Aliamphritea hakodatensis: one gene and its partner. The protein of the gene in region 2 binds, or shares a complex with, the protein of the main gene of each other region. Links are inferred from orthologs where the notes say so. Each region holds a gene or a part of one and is shown on either strand. Other genes may lie near its edges.

Region 1 (4,344 bases), 4.2 Mb from region 2 along the record:
AACCGGCGCGTCCACCAGGCACGGTATTCCCTGCCCTGATCGGTCGCCCGGATCAGAATCCGGTCTTCCGCCGAATCATAGGTCATGTTTATCTGGTTACGTAACTGGCCTGACATAAGTATCCCTTTTATTTCCGGCTACCGGCGTGTCCTACCCGCGGGTACGGATCGCGGCTACCGCATCAAACACCTCACTTAAACAGGTTACCACCTGATCAGCAGTTTCACCTGTTTTATGAGTCTGTTGCTGTAAATTCACCCAAATAGTCCGGATGCCCAACTGCTGGGCACCGGCCACATCATGATCGGGGTTATCTCCGATATGAATCACTTCAGCAGGCTGTAACTGTTCACTGGCAAGCATCTGCTCAAACATCGCAGGATGAGGCTTTTCATGGCCGACCATGTGCGCATTCAGCGCGAAATCAAACCATTCGCCAAGCCCTGCCCGGCCCACTTCTGCGTTACCGTTACTCAGAGCCCCTATCCGGTACTCCTGCTCTTTCAGCGCACTGAGCATGTCCGTCACATGCGGAAAGAAAGTCACTTCATTACGGGCTGCCAGAAATATATCAAACGCCGGAGGGACAAGCTTTTCTATTTCCGCCTCACTGTAACCGGCCTGACGCAGGCCGATTTCAAGCTGCCGCAAACGAATCAGCGTTACGCTGTGGGCGGTTTCAGGATAGGCTTCCAGCACCTGCTCACGCAGGGCAGGAAAGTCACTGACGGCATGCTGCCGGGTAAACCCCGGGGCATGCTCATCCAGCCAGCCATAAAGCGTGTTATTGGCATGGGTAATGACCGGATCAACCGCCCAGAGGGTATCGTCCAGGTCGAAAGTAATACATTTAATCATTGCTGTCCTGTTTGTGTTTTTGACGGGCAGACTGGCGCTTTGCCCGGGGATGCGCCTGATCGTAAACATCCAGCAAATGCTGAAAATCCAAATGGGTATACACCTGAGTGGTCGCGATATCCGCATGGCCCAGTAACTCCTGGACCGCCCTCAGATCACCGCTGGACGCCAGCATATCACTGGCAAACGAGTGCCGCAGACGGTGCGGATAGACCCTGCTGTCACTGCCCTGATACTCCCCCCAGCGTGCCAGCCGCAACTGCACACTGCGGGTCGAGATCCGGCCACCCCGCTGGCTGACAAATACCGCCATTTCTTCCGGTCTGGCCAGCTTATCACGGCATGCCAGCCAGTGCTCCAGCGCATCCATCGCCTTACGGCCAACCGGCAGCAAACGCTCTTTGCGTCCTTTACCGGTCACCCGCAGACTGGCATCCTGAAGATCAAGATCATAGAGATCCAGACTCACCAGTTCAGCCAGCCGCATGCCGGATGAATACAGTAACTCCACCATCGCATGATCCCGCCGGCTGAGGGGATCTCTCCCTAACGGTTTATCAAGTAAGCCGGTCAACTGGTCCGGATCAAGCACCTGAGGTAAACGTTTCGGGCTTTTCGGGGCACGGATTCCGGCTGTAGGATCAGCCTTGGCTAACCCTTCACGGTGCAGATATTTATAAAAGGTTCGGATCGCCGACAGGGCACGCTGAATGCTTTTCCCTCCCAGCCCCTGATGATGCACCGCAGCGACAAAACCACGGATGTGCAGGGGTAAAACCTTATGCCACGGGGATTCATTCAGGCTGAAAACCTGTTGCGACTGCAGGTATTCCCACAGCCTTTGAAGGTCACGCCGGTAGTTATCCAGCGTGTGAGGAGACAGCTGCCGCTCGGCGCTCAGATAGGCAAAAAAACCTGACCGCGCCTGATCCGGCAACTCAGCCGTCAAGCTTAGTCCCCGGTCCGGCGTAATATATGGGAAACAACCCGGCTCAGCACCTGACCAATGTAATCCAGAAACAGGGTTCCCTGATTACTCTGGAAGTATTCGCTGTCATAGCTGCCAATCGCCAGCAGGCCAATGGTTTCACCCTTCACCAGCGGTACCGCGGCAGCGGACTTCACTTTAAAGGCATGCTCTTTAAACAGCAGTTCATTCTGCAGTTCGGTCAGGTTGCCGCAGCTGGTCTGAGAGCTGTTTGCCAGCCCATCAATCACGGCAGCATCTTCACGGGGCATAATCCGCAGGTTATTCACATCGTCCCGGGCAGGGCCGAACAGCAGTAACGCGGTGGTATCACTGTGAAATTCTTCACACAGGCATTCTTCGACCGCCACTGCCACGTCATCCAGGGTTTCTGCTTCCAGTAAAGAAACCACCATCTTTTTGGTTTTCTTAAACTGGATTTCATTTTCCCGGGCGACCCCCACCAGATCACTCAGATAATCATACAGCTCACGGTTTTTTTCCCGTAACAGAGATGTCTGCCGCTCAACCAGAGAAACGGTGTTGCCCCGCTGATGGGGCACGTACAGTTTCTCCAGCAGTTGTTCATTTCCGGTAAAAAAATCCGGATGCTGCTTCAGGTAATCAATAACCTGCTGTTCAGATACTTCGCTCTGAACGTCGACTGCATCAGCTGTCATAAATAAATCTGCCCTTCAAATACCGTTGTTGCCGGTCCGGTCATCATTACCGATGAATTATTACCCTGCCAGGAAATACTCAGGCTGCCACCCGGCAGGTGCACCGTAACTGTTTCGTCCAGCAGGCCACGTAACTGCCCGGCCACCACCGCGGCACAGGCACCGGTTCCGCAAGCCAGAGTTTCTCCTGCGCCCCGTTCAAACACCCTTAAGCGCACTTCATCACGGGCAACCACTTCCATAAAACCGATATTGGCTTTCGCCGGAAAATGGGCATGTGCTTCCAGCACCGGCCCCAGCGTTTCAACCGGTGCGGTATCGACTGAATCGACCACCAGCACACCGTGAGGATTGCCCATAGATACCGCACTGATCTCATGAACCGAGCCGGCCGCTTCTATCGGATAAACAGCCGACTGCTCAGCAGACTGAAAAGGGACTTCTCCGGGAACCAGCACAGGGGCGCCCATATCCACTTCAACGTCCTGACTGTCAGTCACCGTCAGATAGATTTCACCTTTCTGGGTTTCAACTGCAATCCGGTCTTTAGCCGTTAAGCGCTTATCCCGTACGAACTTGGCGAAACAGCGGGCACCATTGCCGCAATGTTCCACTTCACTGCCATCGGCATTATAAATGCGGTAACGGAAGTCCATATCAGGATTCGTCGGCGGCTCAACAATCAGTAACTGATCAAAGCCCACGCCGAAATTACGGTCAGCCAGCTTTGCTACCAGCGCAGAATTCAGCCTGATCTTCTGGGTTACCATATCCAGCACCAGAAAATCATTTCCCAGGCCGTGCATTTTTGTAAATCGGACTAACATAGTGTTCTCTTACTTGGTGTAACTGCCCGGGGTCAGCCGGGCAACAGCAAACCGGTAGCAAACGGCCTTTATGGCAGTAACTGCTCGCCCCGTAACTGATCGGCCAGGGTTTCACGCTGACGGATTACATGGCTGCGGTTATCATCCACCATGACTTCTGCGGCACGGTTCCGGCTGTTGTAATTAGAGCTCATAGTAAAACCATATGCACCTGCAGAACAAACCGCCAGTAAATCACCTGGCTGAATATTCAGGTCCCTGTCTTTGCCCAGGAAGTCTCCGGTTTCACAGACAGGCCCCACCAGATCGTATACGCGGCTTTCACCTTCTTCACGGACCTGTGCAGGAATGATATCCATATAAGCACTGTAGAGCGACGGACGGATCATATCGTTCATCGCCGCATCTATGATCGCAAAGTTCTTATGCTCGGCACACTTCAGAAACTCAACCTTAGTCACCAGAATACCGGCATTCGCCGCAATAGAACGTCCCGGTTCAAAAATCAGCTTCAGCGGGCGGTCACCCAGCTTATCCAGTACTTCTGAGATATATGACTGCGGTGTCGGCGGCACTTCATCGGTATAACACACCCCCAGACCGCCGCCCAGATCAAGGTGCGAAATCGTAATCCCCTGCTCCGCCAGCGCATCTATCAGTACCAGCAGACGGTCAAGCGCATCAATAAAGGGCGCAGTTTCTGTCAGCTGCGAGCCGATATGGCAGTCCAGCCCCTGAATGTTCAGGTGGCTCAGGCTGTTGGCGTAGGCATAGATACGGGCCGCATCTTCAATGGCAACACCAAACTTATTATCTTTCAGGCCGGTAGAAATGTACGGGTGCGTGCCCGCATCCACATCCGGATTAACCCGCAGGGAAATCGGTGCAACCTTCCCCATCTGCTCAGCAACGCTGTTCAGACGGTCCAGCTCAGCTTCCGATTCGATATTAAAACAGTGAATACCGACTTCCAGTGCACGGCGCATTTCAGACTCACGCTTGGCCACACCGG
Region 2 (7,701 bases):
CATCTCTGGGGTTCTCCGGCTGGCATCATTGCCGGCCGGGACTCACTGCATAGCGGCACCTGGCTGGGTATTGCCAGAAACGGCCATTTCAGCGCCATTACAAACCACCGCAATGGTTTACACACCGCATCTTCGAACCCGTCCCGTGGCTTACTTACGACAGGATTTCTGAGCTCTTCCGTAAGCGCGCACCGTTATGCCTCAGATGTGATTCAAACAACCGTTCCATACGATGGTTTTAACCTTATGGTAGCGGATTCGTCCGGTCTATTCTATGCCTCAAACGTGACGAACAAATGCCAGCAACTCTCCCCCGGAATTTTTGGCATCAGTAATGCTCAGTTGGATACAGACTGGCCTAAAACCCGCCACCAGAAACAGCGTCTGGCTGAGATCGTTCAGACGCCCGCCCCCGACCCGCAGACACTGATCCGGATGATGGCCGATCCGCAACGCTACCCTGACAAACGGCTACCCGACACCCACGTGGGAATAGAAATCGAAAGAGCACTGTCCAGCAGCTTTATAAAACTTGAGCATTACGGCACCCGGGCCACCACAGTCATCCTGCAGGACTATCAGGGCAGAACCCGTATTATCGAACAGAATTACGATGCCACAGGCGCAATTGAGCAGATTGAGTTTGAATTGGTGATTCCGCCTTTCGGCAGTTTGAAAAATACAGCAGAACCGGTAACAGACAGCACCGGAAAAGCTCCGATACCCTGAGAACAGGGTATCGAAGATACATATCAGTCGGGAATCGTCGGCCGGGTAAACTGCCCCAGCCCCCACTTTTTCAGAGTATCGCGAATCAGCAGGTGAATTTTATCGGCATCATCCATCGACAGAATGGTGGATAACAAGCCGCTGGCCTGCTCGATCGTCACATGCCGGATGGTATATTTTACCCGTGGGAGATTCGTCGCATTCATCGACAGCACATCGTACCCCATGGCCATCAGCAGCACGGCTCCGCCAGGGTCAGCAGCCATTTCACCACAAATACTGACCGCTACGTCTTCTTTGTGCGCTTCCTGAACGATAAACTGTAACGCCCGCAATACCGCCGGGTGATAAGACATATACAGGTTAGCCACCCGTGGGTTATTCCGGTCGACCGCCAACAGGTACTGGGTTAAATCATTAGACCCCACTGAAATAAAATCTACCCGCCGGGCAAAACGCCGCACCTGATACACCGCTGCAGGCACCTCGACCATCACGCCAATCTGTGGTTGAGCCACCGTAACCCCTTCTTCACGCAGCTCGTTAACGGCCTGGCTGATCAGGGACTTCGCCTCATCCACCTCATGAACACTGGTTACCATCGGCAACATAATACGCAGGTTATCCAGCCCCTCAGCAGCCCTCAGCATAGCCCGGATCTGTACCAGAAAAATTTCCGGATGATCCAGCGTAATACGGATCCCCCGCCAACCCAGAAACGGGTTCTCTTCTTCTATCGGGAAGTACGGCAGGGGCTTATCCCCACCTACATCCAGTGTCCGCATTGTCACCGGCCGGGGCGCAAAGGCCTCCAGCTGACGCCGGTAAGTCTCGGTCTGATCCTGCTCACTGGGGAAAAAGTCACGGATCATGAACGGAATTTCTGTCCGGTACAGGCCGATACCTTCTGCCCCCCGGTCAAGGGAGCGGGCAACATCCGTCACCAGACCGGTATTCACCCACAAGGGCATCCGGTAACCGTCTTTGGTTTCTGCCGGTAACTCCTTGAGGCCTTCCAGATCCGCATTAACCTGACGTTCTTCGTCAATAATGTCCTGGTAGCACTTCAACAGATCATCCGACGGATTAACAAATACCCGCCCGGAGAAGCCATCCAGAATGATCTGCATACCTTCAATACGGGTATAAGGCAGATCCACCGCCCCCATCACTGTCGGAATGCCCATTGAGCGGGCCAGAATGGCCGCATGGGAATTACCGGAACCGTTTACCGACAATAAGCCCACCAGCTTATCAGTCGGCACTTCTCCCAACATGGCAGGTGTCAGCTCATCGGCGACCAGAATAGCGTTTTCCGGAAAATCAATTTCCGCCAGAGAGGGAGCGGAAGACTGCAACCAGGTCAGAATCCGGCGACCAAGATCCCGGATATCACTGGCCCGTTCACGCAGGTAAGGATCTTCCATCAAAGAAAACTGACGGACATGCTCCTCAACCACTTTACGTAATGCACCCTGCGCCCAGTTACCGTTTTCAATCTGCGTAACCACTTCGCCAGCCAGCGCATTGTCATCGAGCATCCGCAGGTAGACATCAAACAGCTCCCGCTCCTCTGAACGCAACCGTTTGGATAAGCTGCGGGCAACCTTCTTGATATCTTTGCGGACTGACGCCAGCGCCCCCTGGAACTTTTCTTTTTCCAGCTCAATATCTTTGGCCTGCCGGTCCGGCACACCGCTCAGGTCCGCCAGCGGTGTCATCACAACAGCCTGACCAATGGCCACACCTACACAGCCGGACACACCTTCAAACTTACGGTCAGTTTTGCCTTTATTCTTTACGTCATTCAGCTTACCGATGGAGCCGGTCGCTTCGGCATGAGCAATCACACCGGCCAGCTGAGCGGACATAGTCACCATGAAAGCTTCTTCAGTCTCATCAAAGCGACGGATAGCTTCCTGCTGAACCACTAATACCCCCAGCAGCTCACGGTGATGGATAATCGGCACCCCCAGAAAGGCGTGAAACTTCTCTTCACCGGTTTCCTGAATATAGCTGTAAGCCCGGTGTTTGGACGCATCTTCGAGGTTAATGGGTTCAGCCCGCTCACCGACTAACCCGACAATGCCCTCAGAACGGGAAAGACTGGCCTGCCCCACAGACTTCTTATTGAGCCCCTGGGTCGCCTTCAGAATGAAACGCTGAGTGGCCGGATCAAGCAGATAGATAGAGCAAACATCAGTACGCACTGCACGCTGTACGCGTCGAACGATAACCCGTAAAACAGACTCAAGATCCGGTGCCGAGTTAACTTCTTGTACTATTTTCCGCAGTGCTTCTAGCATGCTTTCGCTCTCCCAGGCGTTGTTATTATTCAATACCGCTCAGGCCGGACATTATCAGAGACCGGCCCGGCCAGCATGACACCGGACGACCGGCACCACACCCTTTCATGTATATCCTCTGCTGATAAGTTACAGCCAACCGTCCAGTACTAACCGGGTCAGCTTAGGAGACAGTTCGCGCATTGCCTTACGATAGACATCACGCTTAAAGGCCACTACCTGTCCCAGCGGATACCAGTAGCTAACCCAGCGCCAGCCATCAAATTCAGGCGTCGCTGTTTCATTGATACTGACAGCGCTGTCTTCACTCAGCATCCGCAGTAAAAACCATTTTTGTTTCTGGCCGACACACACCGGATGTGAGTGGTGCCGAATCATTCTCTTGGGTAGTCTGTACCTTAGCCAACCACGGGTCACCGCAACAATTTCAACATCTTCCGGCGACAACCCGATCTCTTCTTTGAGTTCCCGGTACATCGCCTGCTCAGGTGTTTCTGAGCGATCAATCCCCCCCTGGGGGAACTGCCATGCATCTTGTCCAATTCGTCTTGCCCAAAGTACCTGACCCATCGAGTTTGCCAGAATGATACCGACATTCGGTCTGAACCCGTCTGAATCAATCACGGTAATTCCTTATAAATCTTTTGCCCTATTGTTCCATAATTCCGCGCGCTGGCGCAAACCGCAAAGCCGCCAGCAGCAAGGATCATTTGCGAGGATCGTGCCAAGTCACTATGCTAGCGCCTTTAGAAGCAATTTCAGACGGCAGGTTCCGTAATGCCTGCCGCATTTCAGGAGAACAGTAGCGTGGCACTGGCAATTTTTGATCTTGATAACACCCTGTTAAACGGCGACAGCGATCACGCATGGGGGGAATTCCTGTGCGAAAAAGGTATCGTTGATACAGACGCCTACCGTCAGGCTAACGACTATTTCTTTGATCAGTACGTCGCCGGCACGCTGGATATTGAAGAGTTTCTGGAATTTGCGCTGAAGCCTCTGGCAGCACTGGAACCTGAACAGCTGCAAAGCCTGCATCAGCAGTTCATGACTGAAAAAGTCGCCACCATGATGCTACCTAAAGCGGCTGCCCTGCTTCAGAAACATAAGGATCAGGGCGATTACACGCTGATCATTACTGCTACCAACCGTTTCGTCACAGGCCCTATCGCTGCAGAGCTGGGTGTGGACGAAATCATTGCCACCGATCCGGAAATGATCGACGGCCGCTATACGGGCAAGGTAGCTGGCACCCCCTGCTTCCAGGCCGGTAAAGTTACCCGCCTGAACAGCTGGCTGAAAGATAACCCTCACACGCTGGAAGGCAGCTATTTTTACAGCGACTCAAATAACGACCTGCCATTACTGAAGCTGGTTGATCACCCGGTGGCTGTTGATGCTGATGAAACCCTGACTGCAACCGCCGAAGCCAACCACTGGGAAATCATCAGTCTGCGCTGATTTCACCGATACAAAGGAGCGCCCCATGTCAGAAAAAACAGTTTTGATCACTGGGGCGAGCCGCGGCATTGGCGCGGCAACTGCCCGCCTGCTGGCCAGCCAGAACTACAATGTTTGTCTGAATTACCTCCGGCAAACCCAGTGCGCCGAACAGCTCAGTACAGAGCTGCGTCAGCAGGGCTGTAACACTTTGCTGCTGCAGGCCGATGTCAGCCAGGAGCAGCAGGTGACTGAGATGTTCCGCACCATTGACGATACCTTTGGGCCTCTGACTCATCTGGTCAACAATGCCGGCATCCTCAAACCGCAAATGCGCCTGCAGGATATGAACGCCGCCCGCATTAATGAAATCCTCACAACCAATGTCACCAGCTACTTCCTGTGCTGCAGGGAAGCCATTGCACGCATGTCTGCTGCTCACGGCGGAAAAGGCGGCGCCATCGTGAATGTATCCTCTGTTGCCGCCCGCACGGGCTCCCCCGGCGAATACATCGACTACGCCGCCTCCAAGGGCGCGATTGATACTCTGACCACAGGACTGGCAACCGAACTGGCCGCAGAAGGCATCCGGGTGAACGGTGTGCGGCCCGGTTTTATTTATACCGATATGCACCGCGACGGCGGCGAACCCGCACGCATTGAACGCTTAAAACCGGCAATACCCATGCAACGGGGCGGACAACCGGAAGAGGTAGCAGAGGCCATCGCCTGGCTGCTCTCTGATAAAGCCTCCTACACCACAGGAAGCTTCATCGACCTTGCCGGTGGAAAGTAATCCGGCTTAGCACCACCAGCCATCAACAAAAAAGCCGGCATCCAAAGATACCGGCTTTTTTCAGTCAAACTGACAATTAAGAACGCGGCTTGCCGTTCTCCGGATCGTACAGCGCACCGTAGCCTACAGCTTCAACAGTTACCTTATAGTTATCACTGCCGAAAGTAAGCGCGATTTCCAGCTCTCTTCCCCAATGCAATGCACAAATAAAAAAGCCGGCATCCAAAGATACCGGCTTTTTCAGTCAAACTGACAATTAAGAACGTGGCTTGCCGTTCTCCGGATCGTACAGAGCACCGTAACCTACAGCTTCAACAGTTACCTTATAGTTATCACTGCCGAAAGTAAGCGCGATTTCCAGCGCTGTCACTCCAAAGTACAAACAAAAAAGCCGGTATCCTGAGATACCGGCTTTTTGATTAGTACAGCTGACGATTAAGAACGTGGCTTGCCGTTCTCCGGATCGTACAGTGCACCGTAACCTACAGCTTCAACAGTTACCTTATAGTTATCACCGAAGTATTCGATTTCCAGCTCACGGCCTTTTTCGCAATACTCGTATGGCAGGTAACCCAGCGCAATGTTCTTACCAATGCTTGGACCATACACAATACTGGTAGTGTAAGAGCGACGACCTTCAGAGTCGATCAGCGCCTCACCTGTCGCAGGATCCAGAATCGGGCAGTTACCGACCGGATAACGGGCAACACCGGCAGAATCGATGTTGTCGTTCATTGTCAGTGTACACAGGTACGCCGGCTGATGCTCACGCTCACGCTGAGCCAGCAGTGCATCCTTACCGAAGAATTCCGCAGCCTTAACCTTAGGACGGGCCAAGTCAACTTCCAGCAGGTTGTATTCAGTCAGGATATCAGCGTTCTGCAGACGCAGACTCTTCTCAAGACGACGGCTGTTCGCGTAAGTCTCGATACCGACAGGGGTTACACCCTGCGCGTATACCGCATCCCACAGCGCCAGACCATCTTCCATCTTGAAGTGGATCTCCCAGCCCTGCTCACCTACGTAAGAAATACGGAAGAAGGTATAGTCAACGCCACCGATCTTGATGTCTTTAACTGCTGCGAACGGGTAGTTTTCAGTGCTGATAGACGCAGGATCATCAACTACTTTTTCCAGAACTGTACGGGCGTTAGGGCCCCATACACCCAGACAACCGTAGTTCTGAGTTTCGTTAGTCACCTCAGCATTGAAGCCCATATCCTGAGCCATACGCTTCAGCCATACCAGGTCACGGTGACCAGCATCACCACCATCAATAACACGGTAGTGCTGCTCACCCAGACGCAATACTGTCAGGTCGGCACGTACGCCACCTACAGCATCCAGGAAGTGTGTGTATACACCCTTACCAATCGGGGTATCGCCACCTACTTTAGCGACACAGGTGTATTCCATCAGCTTCTCAGCATCCGGACCGGTAACATCGATGATCGCGAAGTGAGACAGGTTAATCATGCCTACATCTTCAGACATCTTCAGATGCTCAGCGTTAGATACGCGGAAGAAGTGACGGCTATCCCACTCAGCTTCACGTACCGGAATACGGTCGCCGTATTCTTCTAACAGATGCTCGTTGCTCGCGTAACCATGCGCACGCTCCCAACCAACGATTTCCATGAAGTAACCGCCCAGCTCATTTTCACGCTCCCAGAACGGGCTGCGGAATTTACCACGGGCAGCGGTGTAAGGCTCACGGTTGTGAACAGGTGGGTTATAAATCTTGAATGCAGACTCGTAGCAACGGTCGTGGATGTACTGCTCTTCACACTGGAACGGGTACGCACGTGCAACGTCGATGCTGCTGTGGTCGAATTCAGTACGGCCATCAGTCATCCAGTCAGCGATAACTTTACCGGTACCCGGACCGTCTTTAACCCATACGGAAACACCGTACCACAGGCCACGGACGTTAGAAGATTCACCGATCGAAGGACCGCCATCCGCCGTTACCTGCAACAGGCCATTGAAAGAGTATTTCTCATCGTAACCCAGTTCAGCCAGAATAGGCGTCAGTTCCATCGCCTTTTCAAGCGGCTCGATAACTTCTTCCAGTTCCAGGTCACGCTGTGAAGGAGACAGACGCGCTTCTTCTTTTTCTAGAATGTCACGTGGGTGACACATGCGCGGCTCTTTCTCTTCGTAATAACCCCATTCCAGCTGACCGCCTTCGGCGCTCTTCGGGTCACCGGTATCACGCAGGTAAGCAGAGTTACCCTGGTCACGCAGCAATGGGTAACCGATTTCTTTACCCGTGTTTTCAAACTCGTTAAACGGCTTGAAGAATGTCAGCGGGTGGTCAACAGGCATAACTGGCAGATCTTCGCCCGCCATTTCTGCGATCAGCCGGCCCCACAGGCCCGCACATACAACAACGTGCTCAGCTTCGATATAACCGCGCTCGGTTTCTAC

The links.
Region 1: the proteins of rppH (region 2) and dapF are in contact, whole or in part, in a solved structure (PDB 5YGU), measured with the Escherichia coli proteins. The link is inferred for Aliamphritea hakodatensis from one-to-one orthologs.

Annotation. Positions count from the first base shown.
Region 1 is NZ_AP025281.1:542,976-547,319, reverse strand. Bases 1,418-4,344 are described here. They hold dapF (diaminopimelate epimerase), read right to left. Parts: upstream 3,333-4,344; coding sequence 2,502-3,332; downstream 1,418-2,501. Other genes in these bases: lysA (diaminopimelate decarboxylase), read right to left, coding at 3,401-4,344; PCI15_RS02400 (DUF484 family protein), read right to left, coding at 1,810-2,505; xerC (tyrosine recombinase XerC), read right to left, coding at 1,418-1,807. Also shown: PCI15_RS02415 (hypothetical protein), read right to left, coding at 1-116; PCI15_RS02410 (HAD family hydrolase), read right to left, coding at 151-858; more of xerC, read right to left, coding at 851-1,417. UniProt on the Escherichia coli protein: Involved in the succinylase branch of the L-lysine biosynthesis and in the biosynthesis of the pentapeptide incorporated in the peptidoglycan moiety. Catalyzes the stereoinversion of LL-2,6-diaminopimelate (L,L-DAP) to meso-diaminopimelate (meso-DAP).
Region 2 is NZ_AP025281.1:4,790,362-4,798,062, forward strand. What follows is about bases 1,913-4,625. They hold rppH (RNA pyrophosphohydrolase), read right to left. Parts: upstream 3,660-4,625; coding sequence 3,165-3,659; downstream 1,913-3,164. Other genes in these bases: ptsP (phosphoenolpyruvate--protein phosphotransferase), read right to left, coding at 1,913-3,035; PCI15_RS21750 (histidinol-phosphatase), read left to right, coding at 3,843-4,496; PCI15_RS21755 (SDR family oxidoreductase), read left to right, coding at 4,522-4,625. Also shown: PCI15_RS21735 (NRDE family protein), read left to right, coding at 1-729; more of ptsP, read right to left, coding at 753-1,912; more of PCI15_RS21755, read left to right, coding at 4,626-5,271; PCI15_RS21760 (FAD-dependent oxidoreductase), read right to left, coding at 5,707-7,701. UniProt on the Escherichia coli protein: Master regulator of 5'-end-dependent mRNA decay.